Regions from separate parts of the Cytobacillus sp. FSL K6-0129 genome, predicted to be linked through region 1. Evidence: a T-box and tRNA genes for the amino acid it is inferred to sense, from the RefSeq annotation. Region 1 holds a T-box; the other regions hold tRNA genes.
What was found. The T-box of region 1 lies ahead of pheS (phenylalanine--tRNA ligase subunit alpha). A T-box ahead of a tRNA ligase gene usually reads a tRNA of that ligase, here a tRNA-Phe.

Region 1 (4,282 bases):
CAACTGACGGACTTGGTAGTTTAATCGCTAAAAAAATTGGTCAAGCAGATGGGCCAAAGATTATGGTTGCTGGTCATTTAGATGAAGTAGGTTTTATGGTGACAAGTATTGATAATAAAGGGTTTTTGCGGTTTCAAACAGTTGGAGGCTGGTGGTCTCAAGTGATGTTAGCCCAACGTGTGACGATTGTAACATCTAAAGGAGATGTGACTGGGGTAATTGGTTCGAAGCCACCACATATTTTGCCAGCAGAAGCGCGTAAGAAAACAATTGAAATCAAGGATATGTTCATTGATATCGGTGCTTCTAGCCGTGAAGAGGCATTAGGTTGGGGCGTAAAACCAGGGGATATGGTTGTTCCATATTTTGAATTCACTGTGATGAACAATGAGAAAATGTTACTTGCGAAAGCTTGGGACAACAGAATCGGTTTGGCGATTGCAATTAAAGTGCTAGAAGGTTTGAAAAATGAGAACCATCCAAATACAGTATATGCGGTTGGAACGGTACAAGAAGAAGTTGGCTTGCGTGGGGCAAAAACAGCTGCACAAATGATTAAGCCTGATATCGGTATCGCTGTTGATGTTGGGATACCAGGAGATACACCAGGTGTAACAGAAAAGGATGCGTTAAGTAAATTAGGTGATGGTCCTCAAATTATACTCTATGACGCTTCTATGGTGTCACATAAAGGTTTAAGAGATTTTGTAACAAATACAGCAGATGAGCTCAATATTCCATATCAGTTTGATTCTGTACCAGGTGGTGGAACGGATGCAGGTTCCATACATTTAACATATAAAGGTGTGCCAGCGCTTTCAATTACAATTGCAACAAGATATATTCATTCACATGCGGGTATTCTTCATCGTGATGATTTTGAAAACGCAGTAAAACTGATTACAGCTGTTATTAAAAGACTAGATAACGATACAGTTGCAAAAATAACTTTTGAATAGAAAAAAACAGCCTGATGAAAGGCTGTTTTTTTTCTTATTGTAAGCCGTTTTCTAACGTCTCTAGCATTTCTTTCTTTTCAGTTTCAGATGAATTTTGCCAAATGACTTCAAATAATACGCCAAGGCCAGGGAGCATTTTCTCTTCGCCTGTTTGTATAGCATCAACAATAGTATCTTTTAATTCATCTTGTGAATTACCTGAAACATTGTGTAAGATGGCATTACGTAAATTTAAGTTCATAAAAGTAAACACATCCTTCGTTAGAATTCGTTACGATTATAGGGTTTCTCATTTAAGATTTATTATGTATGTGTTTTTCGGTATAATGAAATATTAATGGCACGTGTTTTATTGAAGGAGCGAAAAAATGAAGTACTTACAATCAGCAAAAAATCCACAGGTGAAGCAGTGGAAAAAGCTTCTCAAAAGGAAAGAAAGAGATATAACAGGTACTTTTCTTGTTGAAGGATTTCATCTTGTTGAAGAAGCATTAAAAGAAAATCGTGTAAAAGAGTTAATGATTAGTGAGGAAAAGGATATACCAAAAAGCTGGAATGTAGGAAACTGTTCCGTTTATATCCTACCGCCACATGTGATTGGAGACTTAACTGATACACAAACACCGCAAGGAATTGTGGCCGTATGTTATCAAGAAGAAGAGAGGTCTTTCGATTCGCTTGGTTTGAAGAAATTATTACTATTAGATGAAGTGCAAGATCCCGGAAACTTAGGAACAATGATTCGTACAGCTGATGCGGCTGGCATGGATGCGGTTATCATCGGTCACGGCACAGTGGACCCTTATAATCCAAAGGTTTTACGTTCTGCTCAAGGTAGTCACTTCCATCTACCAATTATCCATGGCAAGTTGGATGTATGGATGAAGGAGTTAAAGGAAAATAATATTCCTGTATACGGTACAGCATTAGAAGGAGGCAAAGAATATCAAAGCTTTGCTCCACTGGATGAATTTGCATTGCTCGTTGGTAATGAAGGGAACGGTGTAAATAAAGAGTTACTTACACAAACTACAGCCAATCTGTATATTCCTTTATACGGTAAGAGTGAGTCCTTAAATGTAGCTGTAGCAGCAGGTATATTGCTATATTATTTGCGAAACGAATAATGAGTAAAAAAATCGTGAGAACAATTTGAATGTCGACTCATAATGTAATATAATAAATAGCAAAATGAAATAATTAAAAGCTATGATAGAGACAAAGTAAAGTATGTTTTGTTCATAATAGGGAGAAAATGCCTGAGACTGAAAGCATTTTTATGAGCGACTTACTCGAAATTTCAGCTCTTGAGCAGACATCGGGACCATCGAATATTTTCGATGTAAAGATGCACCGGCTTTTTGCCGTTATCGAAATGAAGCGAATATAGCATGTTTTTTATTGTTGTATTAAAAAGGGTGGTACCGCGATTCCAAACCTCGTCCCTTTCATGGGATAAGGTTTTTTATTTTGTCAAAAAAGTATTAAAAGGAGGAGTTTCAAGATGCAAGAGCGTTTAAAAGAATTGCAAGCAGAAGCGTTAGAGAAGGTTTCTGCGGCAATGGATTTAAAAGAATTAAATGATATCCGCGTTGCTTATTTAGGTAAGAAAGGCCCGATCACAGAAGTACTAAAAGGAATGGGGAAACTTTCTGCAGAAGAACGTCCGAAAATGGGTGCATTAGCAAATGAAGTGCGTGATCAAATTACGCAAGGAATAACGGCAAAACAAGTGCAGTTAGAAGAAGCGCAAATTCAAGCTAAGCTTGCTGCAGAAACGATTGATGTGACATTACCAGGTCGTCCTGTACATACCGGTAATCATCATTCATTAACAAGGGTTGTTGAAGAAATTGAGGACTTATTCATTGGAATGGGCTATACCGTAGCGGAAGGACCAGAAGTGGAGAAGGATTATTATAATTTTGAAGCATTGAACTTACCAAAAGGTCACCCTGCACGTGATATGCAAGATTCATTCTATATTACAGAGGATATTTTATTACGCACACATACTTCGCCTGTGCAAGCTAGAACGATGGAAAAGCATGAGGGGAAAGGTCCAGTGAAAATCATTTGTCCAGGAAAAGTATTCCGTCGTGATAATGATGATGCGACTCACTCTCATCAATTTATGCAAATTGAAGGACTTGTGATAGATGAAAATATTCGTATGACAGACTTAAAGGGTACGCTAGAAGTATTTGCGAAAAAAATGTTTGGTGAAGAGAGAGAAATTCGCCTTCGTCCAAGTTTCTTCCCATTTACTGAGCCATCTGTAGAAATGGATATTTCTTGTATGATTTGTTCTGGAAAAGGCTGTAATGTATGTAAAAAAACCGGTTGGATTGAGATCTTAGGTGCAGGAATGGTACACCCAAATGTACTTGAAATGGCAGGATTTGATTCTAAAAAATATACAGGTTTTGCCTTTGGCATGGGAGCTGAGCGTATTGCCATGTTAAAATACGGTGTCGATGATATTCGTCATTTCTATACAAATGATAGTAGATTCTTAAAGCAATTCTCAATTCATGAATAAAGGGGGAGGACAACGATATGTACGTTTCATATAAATGGTTACAAGAATATGTTGACTTATCTGGGATTACACCAGAAGAATTAGCAGAGAAGATCACAAAGAGCGGAATCGAAGTTGAAGGTGTAGAGACACTTGATGAAGGAATTAAGGGTGTCGTCGTCGGCTATGTATCTGAAAAAGAGAAACATCCAAGTGCTGATAAATTAAATATTTGTCAAGTAGACCTTGGCAATGGCGAACTTGTGCAAATCATTTGTGGGGCTCCTAATGTTGATAAAGGACAAAAGGTAGCAGTTGCAACTGTAGGTGCAGTATTACCGGGGAATTTTAAAATTAAAAAAGCAAAATTACGTGGTGAAGCTTCGAATGGTATGATTTGTTCTCTTCAAGAACTAGGCTTTGAAAGTAAGCTAGTCGCTAAAGATTATAGTGAAGGTATCTATGTGTTTCCAGCAGATACAGAGCTTGGAACCAATGCATTAGAGCAATTGCACAGAGATGATCAAGTATTAGAACTAGGGTTAACACCGAACCGTGCAGATTGCCAAAGTATGCTTGGTGTTGCCTATGAAGTCGCTGCTATTTTAGAAAAAGATGTGAAGTTACCGCAGCCAAAGGTAGAGACTGTTTCTGAGAGAGCCGCTGATTACATCACTGTAAATGTAGAAGCAGCAGATGATAACCCATTATATGTCGCTAAAGTAATTAAAAATGTAAAAATCGCTCCGTCACCACTATGGTTACAAGCTCGTTTAACAGCAGCTGGTATTCGTCCACATAA
Region 2 (4,282 bases), 2.7 Mb from region 1:
GGGATGAGGTGTGGGTAGCGGAGAAATTCCAATCGAACTTGGAGATAGCTGGTTCTCTCCGAAATAGCTTTAGGGCTAGCCTCATGCGTAAGAATCTTGGAGGTAGAGCACTGTTTGGACTAGGGGCCCTCATCGGGTTACCGAATTCAGACAAACTCCGAATGCCAAAGATTTATCCATGGGAGTCAGACTGCGAGTGATAAGATCCGTAGTCAAGAGGGAAACAGCCCAGACCACCAGCTAAGGTCCCAAAGTATACGTTAAGTGGAAAAGGATGTGGAGTTGCTTAGACAACCAGGATGTTGGCTTAGAAGCAGCCACCATTTAAAGAGTGCGTAATAGCTCACTGGTCGAGTGACTCCGCGCCGAAAATGTACCGGGGCTAAACGTATCACCGAAGCTGTGGATTGAACATCGTTGATGTTCAGTGGTAGGAGAGCGTTCTAAGGGCGTTGAAGCTAGACCGTAAGGACTGGTGGAGCGCTTAGAAGTGAGAATGCCGGTATGAGTAGCGAAAGATGGGTGAGAATCCCATCCACCGAATGCCTAAGGTTTCCTGAGGAAGGCTCGTCCGCTCAGGGTTAGTCGGGACCTAAGCCGAGGCTGAAAAGCGTAGGCGATGGACAACAGGTTGATATTCCTGTACCACCGTATTCTGTTTGAGTGATGGGGGGACGCAGGAGGATAGGGTAAGCGCACTATTGGATGTGCGTCTAAGCAGTTAGAGGGACCATGAGGCAAATCCCATGGTCATATACCTTGAGCTGTGATAGCGAGGGAAATTTAGTACCGAAGTTCTTGATTCCACACTGCCAAGAAAAGCCTCTAGCGAGGAATAAGGTGCCCGTACCGCAAACCGACACAGGTAGGCGAGGAGAGAATCCTAAGGTGAGCGAGAGAACTCTCGTTAAGGAACTCGGCAAAATGACCCCGTAACTTCGGGAGAAGGGGTGCTCATTAGGGTGTTAAAGCCTTGATGAGCCGCAGTGAATAGGCCCAGGCGACTGTTTAGCAAAAACACAGGTCTCTGCGAAGCCGCAAGGCGAAGTATAGGGGCTGACGCCTGCCCGGTGCTGGAAGGTTAAGAGGAGAGGTTAGCTCACGCGAAGCTTTGAATCGAAGCCCCAGTAAACGGCGGCCGTAACTATAACGGTCCTAAGGTAGCGAAATTCCTTGTCGGGTAAGTTCCGACCCGCACGAAAGGCGTAACGATCTGGGCACTGTCTCAACGAGAGACTCGGTGAAATTATAGTACCTGTGAAGATGCAGGTTACCCGCGACAGGACGGAAAGACCCCGTGGAGCTTTACTGTAGCCTGATATTGAATTTTGGTACAGCTTGTACAGGATAGGTAGGAGCCTTAGAAGCCGGAGCGCTAGCTTCGGTGGAGGCGTCGGTGGGATACTACCCTGGCTGTATTGAAATTCTAACCCACATCCCTTATCGGGATGGGAGACAGTGTCAGGTGGGCAGTTTGACTGGGGCGGTCGCCTCCTAAAGAGTAACGGAGGCGCCCAAAGGTTCCCTCAGAATGGTTGGAAATCATTCGTAGAGTGTAAAGGCACAAGGGAGCTTGACTGCGAGACCTACAAGTCGAGCAGGGACGAAAGTCGGGCTTAGTGATCCGGTGGTTCCGCATGGAAGGGCCATCGCTCAACGGATAAAAGCTACCCCGGGGATAACAGGCTTATCTCCCCCAAGAGTCCACATCGACGGGGAGGTTTGGCACCTCGATGTCGGCTCATCGCATCCTGGGGCTGTAGTCGGTCCCAAGGGTTGGGCTGTTCGCCCATTAAAGCGGTACGCGAGCTGGGTTCAGAACGTCGTGAGACAGTTCGGTCCCTATCCGTCGTGGGCGCAGGAAATTTGAGAGGAGCTGTCCTTAGTACGAGAGGACCGGGATGGACGCACCGCTGGTGTACCAGTTGTCTTGCCAAAGGCATCGCTGGGTAGCTATGTGCGGAAGGGATAAGTGCTGAAAGCATCTAAGCATGAAGCCCCCCTCGAGATGAGATTTCCCATAGCGCAAGCTAGTAAGATCCCTGAAAGATGATCAGGTTGATAGGTTAGAGGTGGAAGTGTGGCGACACATGCAGCTGACTAATACTAATCGATCGAGGACTTAACCAAAAACGAAAAGCGAAAGCGCCTATCTAGGCGCTGTAGCTGGACAATACGAAATGCGGGCGGCTTCAAGCCGCCGCAGCTAGACAGCACTACGTAAGTAGTCGCGTCAGCACGCATTCAGGCGATTACTCAAAACAATCTTCTTCAACATTACCTAGTTTTCAGAGAATGATTTAAAATTTCTCTTGAAAATTTTATTAAAGACGTTATAATAATATATGTCTTTAAAAAGTCCGGTGGCGATAGCGAGAAGGTCACACCCGTTCCCATACCGAACACGGAAGTTAAGCTTCTAAAGCGCCGATGGTAGTTAGGGGCTGTCCCCTTGTGAGAGTAGGAAGTTGCCGGGCATACATACTATTAAATTATTCCGCAGTAGCTCAGTGGTAGAGCATTCGGCTGTTAACCGAACGGTCGTAGGTTCGAATCCTACCTGCGGAGCCAATGGAGAGCTGTCCGAGCTGGCCGAAGGAGCACGATTGGAAATCGTGTAGGCGGTTTATAGCCGTCTCAAGGGTTCAAATCCCTTGCTCTCCGCCATTAAACATATAAATTGGCCCCTTGGTCAAGCGGTTAAGACACCGCCCTTTCACGGCGGTAACACGGGTTCGAATCCCGTAGGGGTCACCATTTTGGAGGATTAGCTCAGCTGGGAGAGCATCTGCCTTACAAGCAGAGGGTCGGCGGTTCGATCCCGTCATCCTCCACCATTCATATTATCGCGGGGTGGAGCAGTCCGGTAGCTCGTCGGGCTCATAACCCGAAGGTCGCAGGTTCAAATCCTGCCCCCGCAATTTGGTCCGGTAGTTCAGTTGGTTAGAATGCCTGCCTGTCACGCAGGAGGTCGCGGGTTCGAGTCCCGTCCGGACCGCCACTACATAAATTCACACAAATTAATTTAAAACATATTGTAAAACGTATAAGTTTTGGCTCAGTAGCTCAGTCGGTAGAGCAAAGGACTGAAAATCCTTGTGTCGGCGGTTCGATTCCGTCCTGAGCCACCATTTGCCGGCCTAGCTCAATTGGTAGAGCAACTGACTTGTAATCAGTAGGTTGGGGGTTCAAGTCCTCTGGCCGGCATTGTTTTTTATGGAGGGGTAGCGAAGTGGCTAAACGCGGCGGACTGTAAATCCGCTCCTTCGGGTTCGGCAGTTCGAATCTGCCCCCCTCCACCATCTAGGGGTATAGTTTAATGGTAAAACGAAGGTCTCCAAAACCTTTGATGTGGGTTCGATTCCTACTACCCCTGCCAATTATGGCGGTTGTGGCGAAGTGGTTAACGCATCGGATTGTGGTTCCGACATTCGTGGGTTCGATTCCCATCAGCCGCCCCATTATTTTAAATTCACATTTTTTGCTTTCATGCATAGAATATACAAATGGGCTATAGCCAAGTGGTAAGGCAACGGATTTTGATTCCGTCATTCGCAGGTTCGAACCCTGCTAGCCCAGCCAGATCTGCGGAAGTAGTTCAGTGGTAGAACATCACCTTGCCAAGGTGAGGGTCGCGGGTTCGAATCCCGTCTTCCGCTCCAAGTAGTTATTTATATTGATGGCGGCATAGCCAAGTGGTAAGGCAGAGGTCTGCAAAACCTTCACCACCGGTTCAAATCCGGTTGCCGCCTCCAATACATATTCACTCATTTTTATACACCTCATGCCGGGGTGGCGGAACTGGCAGACGCACAGGACTTAAAATCCTGCGGTAGGTGACTACCGTACCGGTTCGATTCCGGTCCTCGGCACCATAATTAAATAAAAGAATATTTGCCGGTGTGGCGGAATTGGCAGACGCGCACGACTCAAAATCGTGTTCCGTAAGGAGTGTCGGTTCGACCCCGACCACCGGTATTCTGACGTTCAAATACGTCCATTTTAAAAAACGTTAAAAGCTCACAAATGTTGATTTATCAAGGTTTGTGAGCTTTTCTCTTTTTTGAGAACACGATAGAAAACGATAAGAATTGATTTCTTTTTACACAAATTTTACACATAGAAATCCCTTGATGACATTGATTTATTTAGATGTAAGTTGCATCTATGTTTTACACAAAATGGTCCCTAAGCGCATCAATGAGTAACTAATTATTAATTTTTCTCTTTTTTTAAGAATTCTTTCTTGGAATGCTATGTAGCGTTCTATGGTAAGGAGGTA
Region 3 (4,282 bases), 280 kb from region 1:
TACCCCCATGAACGATCATAAGGGTGTTCAATTATAGGCATCAATTCAATATGTGTAAAACCATGCTCCTTTACGTAAGGAATGATTTCTTCTGCTAGTTCACTGTATGTCAATAAAAGGCCATTCCTCTTTTTCCATGTACCTAAGTGCATCTCATATATCATCATAGGTTCTGAAAATGCTTTCCTTTGTTGTTTTTCCTTTTGCCAGCCTTGGTCCTTCCATTTGTAACCTTCTAAGGAATAAACAATCGAAGCAGTACTAGGCCGTAATTCTGAACAAAAAGCAAAAGGATCAGCCTTTAAAAAAGTTTGTTCATCCTTGTTCTTAATTGCATATTTATAAAGTTCTCCTGTTAAATCTCCATCTAGCTGAATTCTCCATATCCCCTCTTTATTTACTTTATCTAATGAAAAACCTTCGCCATTCCAATGATTAAAAGAACCAACTAATGATATTGAGGTGGCATGTGGAGCATAGATAGTAAAGGAAGTAACCCAATTATCTCCTTCTTTATGACGGTGTGATCCAAACAGTTCGTATGCCTTAAATAAGCTTCCTTCATGAAACAAGTGCATTTCGAATTCAGTGGGGTATGCAGTTGTATTCATCTTAATTCATTCCACTCCTTGTATTACATTACTCTTTCTTAAATAATTCGTCTTAAGTATAAAAATCCCTTGTTATTTTTCGAATTATTTTGACATCTAATGACAGATAATATAACATCCAAAAAGTGTTAGCCACATAAAAAAGAAGCTGTCAACTTATGTTGACAGCTTCTTTTTTATGACCCCTACGGGATTCGAACCCGTGTTACCGCCGTGAAAGGGCGGTGTCTTAACCGCTTGACCAAGGGGCCAACTGGCGGAGAAGGAGGGATTTGAACCCTCGCGCCGGTTGCCCGACCTACACCCTTAGCAGGGGCGCCTCTTCAGCCACTTGAGTACTTCTCCATATGGCTCCGCAGGTAGGATTCGAACCTACGACCGTTCGGTTAACAGCCGAATGCTCTACCACTGAGCTACTGCGGAATAATATAAATGGTGGGCCTAAATGGACTCGAACCATCGACCTCACGCTTATCAGGCGTGCGCTCTAACCAGCTGAGCTATAGGCCCCTATTTAAGCGGGTGAAGGGAATCGAACCCTCATCATCAGCTTGGAAGGCTGAGGTTTTACCACTAAACTACACCCGCAATGGGGCGGCTGATGGGAATCGAACCCACGAATGTCGGAACCACAATCCGATGCGTTAACCACTTCGCCACAACCGCCATAAAAGATGGCTCAGGACGGAATCGAACCGCCGACACAAGGATTTTCAGTCCTTTGCTCTACCGACTGAGCTACTGAGCCAAAATAATAAATATGTAAATGGCGGTCCGGACGGGACTCGAACCCGCGACCTCCTGCGTGACAGGCAGGCATTCTAACCAACTGAACTACCGGACCAGATTGCGGGGGCAGGATTTGAACCTGCGACCTTCGGGTTATGAGCCCGACGAGCTACCGGACTGCTCCACCCCGCGATAATAATATGAATGGCGGAGGAAGAGGGATTCGAACCCCCGCGGGCTTTAACACCCCTGTCGGTTTTCAAGACCGATCCCTTCAGCCAGACTTGGGTATTCCTCCGAATAATGGTGGACCTTGTAGGACTCGAACCTACGACCGGACGGTTATGAGCCGTCTGCTCTAACCAGCTGAGCTAAAGGTCCATCATTCTATCTATGGTAGCGGCGGAGGGGATCGAACCCCCGACCTCACGGGTATGAACCGTACGCTCTAGCCAGCTGAGCTACACCGCCATAGAATATTTTGTATAAAATTAATTGGTGGAGCCTAGCGGGATCGAACCGCTGACCTCCTGCGTGCAAAGCAGGCGCTCTCCCAGCTGAGCTAAGGCCCCTAAAAATATATATGTATATCTAGTGGTCGGGAAGACAGGATTCGAACCTGCGACCCCTTGGTCCCAAACCAAGTGCTCTACCAAGCTGAGCTACTTCCCGATACAAAACGCGCCCGAGAGGAGTCGAACCCCTAACCTTTTGATCCGTAGTCAAACGCTCTATCCAATTGAGCTACGGGCGCTTAATTTTAAAAAGAATGGTGCCGAGGACCGGAATCGAACCGGTACGGTAGTCACCTACCGCAGGATTTTAAGTCCTGTGCGTCTGCCAGTTCCGCCACCCCGGCACATATTGGAGCGGAAGACGGGATTCGAACCCGCGACCCTCACCTTGGCAAGGTGATGTTCTACCACTGAACTACTTCCGCAAATATTTAAAATGAAAAATGGTGCGGGTGAAGGGAGTCGAACCCCCACGCCTTGCGGCGCCAGATCCTAAGTCTGGTGCGTCTGCCAATTCCGCCACACCCGCATATTAAAATGATCAAATGGTGAGCCATGAAGGACTCGAACCTTCGACCCTCTGATTAAAAGTCAGATGCTCTACCAACTGAGCTAATGGCTCGTACAAAGCACGAGTGGTGCCGGCCAGAGGACTTGAACCCCCAACCTACTGATTACAAGTCAGTTGCTCTACCAATTGAGCTAGGCCGGCAAATACACACAAAAAATGGTGGAGGATGACGGGATCGAACCGCCGACCCTCTGCTTGTAAGGCAGATGCTCTCCCAGCTGAGCTAATCCTCCAATATGTATGCCCGGCAACGTCCTACTCTCACAAGGGGACAGCCCCTAACTACCATCGGCGCTTTAGAAGCTTAACTTCCGTGTTCGGTATGGGAACGGGTGTGACCTTCTCGCTATCGCCACCGGACTTTTTAAAGACATATATTATTATAACGTCTTTAATAAAATTTTCAAGAGAAATTTTAAATCATTCTCTGAAAACTAGGTAATGTTGAAGAAGATATTTATGAGTAATCGCCTATGCGTTGCTGATGCGACTACTTACGTAGTGCTGTCTAGCTGCGGCGGCTTGGAGCCGCCCGCATTTCGTATTGTCCAGCTACAGCGCCTAGGTGCTCGAGGTCATAAGTCAAATTTGTCATGAGGTTAAAGAACAACCTCCTGTCAAATCTGTCTTATGCTTGTCGCACCTGTGCAAGGCGCTTTCGCTTTTCGTTTTTGGTTAAGTCCTCGATCGATTAGTATTAGTCAGCTGCATGTGTCGCCACACTTCCACCTCTAACCTATCAACCTGATCATCTTTCAGGGATCTTACTAGCTTGCGCTATGGGAAATCTCATCTCGAGGGGGGCTTCATGCTTAGATGCTTTCAGCACTTATCCCTTCCGCACATAGCTACCCAGCGATGCCTTTGGCAAGACAACTGGTACACCAGCGGTGCGTCCATCCCGGTCCTCTCGTACTAAGGACAGCTCCTCTCAAATTTCCTGCGCCCACGACGGATAGGGACCGAACTGTCTCACGACGTTCTGAACCCAGCTCGCGTACCGCTTTAATGGGCGAACAGCCCAACCCTTGGGACCGACTACAGCCCCAGGATGCGATGAGCCGACATCGAGGTGCCAAACCTCCCCGTCGATGTGGACTCTTGGGGGAGATAAGCCTGTTATCCCCGGGGTAGCTTTTATCCGTTGAGCGATGGCCCTTCCATGCGGAACCACCGGATCACTAAGCCCGACTTTCGTCCCTGCTCGACTTGTAGGTCTCGCAGTCAAGCTCCCTTGTGCCTTTACACTCTACGAATGATTTCCAACCATTCTGAGGGAACCTTTGGGCGCCTCCGTTACTCTTTAGGAGGCGACCGCCCCAGTCAAACTGCCCACCTGACACTGTCTCCCATCCCGATAAGGGATGTGGGTTAGAATTTCAATACAGCCAGGGTAGTATCCCACCGACGCCTCCACCGAAGCTAGCGCTCCGGCTTCTAAGGCTCCTACCTATCCTGTACAAGCTGTACCAAAATTCAATATCAGGCTACAGTAAAGCTCCACGGGGTCTTTCCGTCCTGTCGCGGGTAACCTGCATCTTCACAGGTACTATAATTTCACCGAGTCTCTCGTTGAGACAGTGCCCAGATCGTTACGCCTTTCGTGCGGGTCGGAACTTACCCGACAAGGAATTTCGCTACCTTAGGACCGTTATAGTTACGGCCGCCGTTTACTGGGGCTTCGATTCAAAGCTTCGCGTGAGCTAACCTCTCCTCTTAACCTTCCAGCACCGGGCAGGCGTCAGCCCCTATACTTCGCCTTGCGGCTTCGCAGAGACCTGTGTTTTTGCTAAACAGTCGCCTGGGCCTATTCACTGCGGCTCATCAAGGCTTTAACACCCTAATGAGCACCCCTT

Region 2: it encodes a tRNA-Phe, which carries the amino acid that the T-box ahead of pheS (phenylalanine--tRNA ligase subunit alpha) is inferred to sense. The anticodon was not compared.
Region 3: it encodes a tRNA-Phe, which carries the amino acid that the T-box ahead of pheS (phenylalanine--tRNA ligase subunit alpha) is inferred to sense. The anticodon was not compared.

Annotation. Positions count from the first base shown of each region.
Region 1 covers NZ_JBBOXM010000001.1:1,756,316-1,760,597, reverse strand. Annotated here, with positions in the region: gene MHI57_RS08635 (M42 family metallopeptidase) at 1-959, shown strand, start outside; gene sspI (small acid-soluble spore protein SspI) at 994-1,200, opposite strand; gene MHI57_RS08625 (TrmH family RNA methyltransferase) at 1,328-2,086, shown strand; T-box leader at 2,160-2,409, shown strand; gene pheS (phenylalanine--tRNA ligase subunit alpha) at 2,464-3,501, shown strand; gene pheT (phenylalanine--tRNA ligase subunit beta) at 3,519-4,282, shown strand, end outside.
Region 2 covers NZ_JBBOXM010000001.1:4,471,222-4,475,503, forward strand. Annotated here, with positions in the region: rRNA gene MHI57_RS22725 (23S ribosomal RNA) at 1-2,130, shown strand, start outside; rRNA gene rrf (5S ribosomal RNA) at 2,360-2,477, shown strand; tRNA gene MHI57_RS22735 (tRNA-Asn) at 2,497-2,571, shown strand; tRNA gene MHI57_RS22740 (tRNA-Ser) at 2,574-2,667, shown strand; tRNA gene MHI57_RS22745 (tRNA-Glu) at 2,683-2,757, shown strand; tRNA gene MHI57_RS22750 (tRNA-Val) at 2,762-2,837, shown strand; tRNA gene MHI57_RS22755 (tRNA-Met) at 2,848-2,921, shown strand; tRNA gene MHI57_RS22760 (tRNA-Asp) at 2,925-3,001, shown strand; tRNA gene MHI57_RS22765 (tRNA-Phe) at 3,056-3,131, shown strand; tRNA gene MHI57_RS22770 (tRNA-Thr) at 3,135-3,207, shown strand; tRNA gene MHI57_RS22775 (tRNA-Tyr) at 3,219-3,302, shown strand; tRNA gene MHI57_RS22780 (tRNA-Trp) at 3,306-3,379, shown strand; tRNA gene MHI57_RS22785 (tRNA-His) at 3,386-3,461, shown strand; tRNA gene MHI57_RS22790 (tRNA-Gln) at 3,508-3,582, shown strand; tRNA gene MHI57_RS22795 (tRNA-Gly) at 3,588-3,662, shown strand; tRNA gene MHI57_RS22800 (tRNA-Cys) at 3,682-3,755, shown strand; tRNA gene MHI57_RS22805 (tRNA-Leu) at 3,787-3,875, shown strand; tRNA gene MHI57_RS22810 (tRNA-Leu) at 3,897-3,978, shown strand; gene MHI57_RS22815 (hypothetical protein) at 4,166-4,282, opposite strand, start outside.
Region 3 covers NZ_JBBOXM010000001.1:2,035,606-2,039,887, forward strand. Annotated here, with positions in the region: gene glgB (1,4-alpha-glucan branching enzyme) at 1-611, opposite strand, end outside; tRNA gene MHI57_RS10005 (tRNA-Glu) at 791-862, opposite strand; tRNA gene MHI57_RS10010 (tRNA-Ser) at 866-956, opposite strand; tRNA gene MHI57_RS10015 (tRNA-Asn) at 960-1,034, opposite strand; tRNA gene MHI57_RS10020 (tRNA-Ile) at 1,045-1,121, opposite strand; tRNA gene MHI57_RS10025 (tRNA-Gly) at 1,129-1,199, opposite strand; tRNA gene MHI57_RS10030 (tRNA-His) at 1,202-1,277, opposite strand; tRNA gene MHI57_RS10035 (tRNA-Phe) at 1,287-1,359, opposite strand; tRNA gene MHI57_RS10040 (tRNA-Asp) at 1,379-1,455, opposite strand; tRNA gene MHI57_RS10045 (tRNA-Met) at 1,459-1,532, opposite strand; tRNA gene MHI57_RS10050 (tRNA-Ser) at 1,546-1,638, opposite strand; tRNA gene MHI57_RS10055 (tRNA-Ile) at 1,645-1,721, opposite strand; tRNA gene MHI57_RS10060 (tRNA-Met) at 1,735-1,811, opposite strand; tRNA gene MHI57_RS10065 (tRNA-Ala) at 1,837-1,912, opposite strand; tRNA gene MHI57_RS10070 (tRNA-Pro) at 1,936-2,012, opposite strand; tRNA gene MHI57_RS10075 (tRNA-Arg) at 2,021-2,094, opposite strand; tRNA gene MHI57_RS10080 (tRNA-Leu) at 2,111-2,199, opposite strand; tRNA gene MHI57_RS10085 (tRNA-Gly) at 2,206-2,280, opposite strand; tRNA gene MHI57_RS10090 (tRNA-Leu) at 2,300-2,384, opposite strand; tRNA gene MHI57_RS10095 (tRNA-Lys) at 2,402-2,477, opposite strand; tRNA gene MHI57_RS10100 (tRNA-Thr) at 2,492-2,567, opposite strand; tRNA gene MHI57_RS10105 (tRNA-Val) at 2,584-2,659, opposite strand; rRNA gene rrf (5S ribosomal RNA) at 2,669-2,786, opposite strand; rRNA gene MHI57_RS10115 (23S ribosomal RNA) at 3,098-4,282, opposite strand, start outside.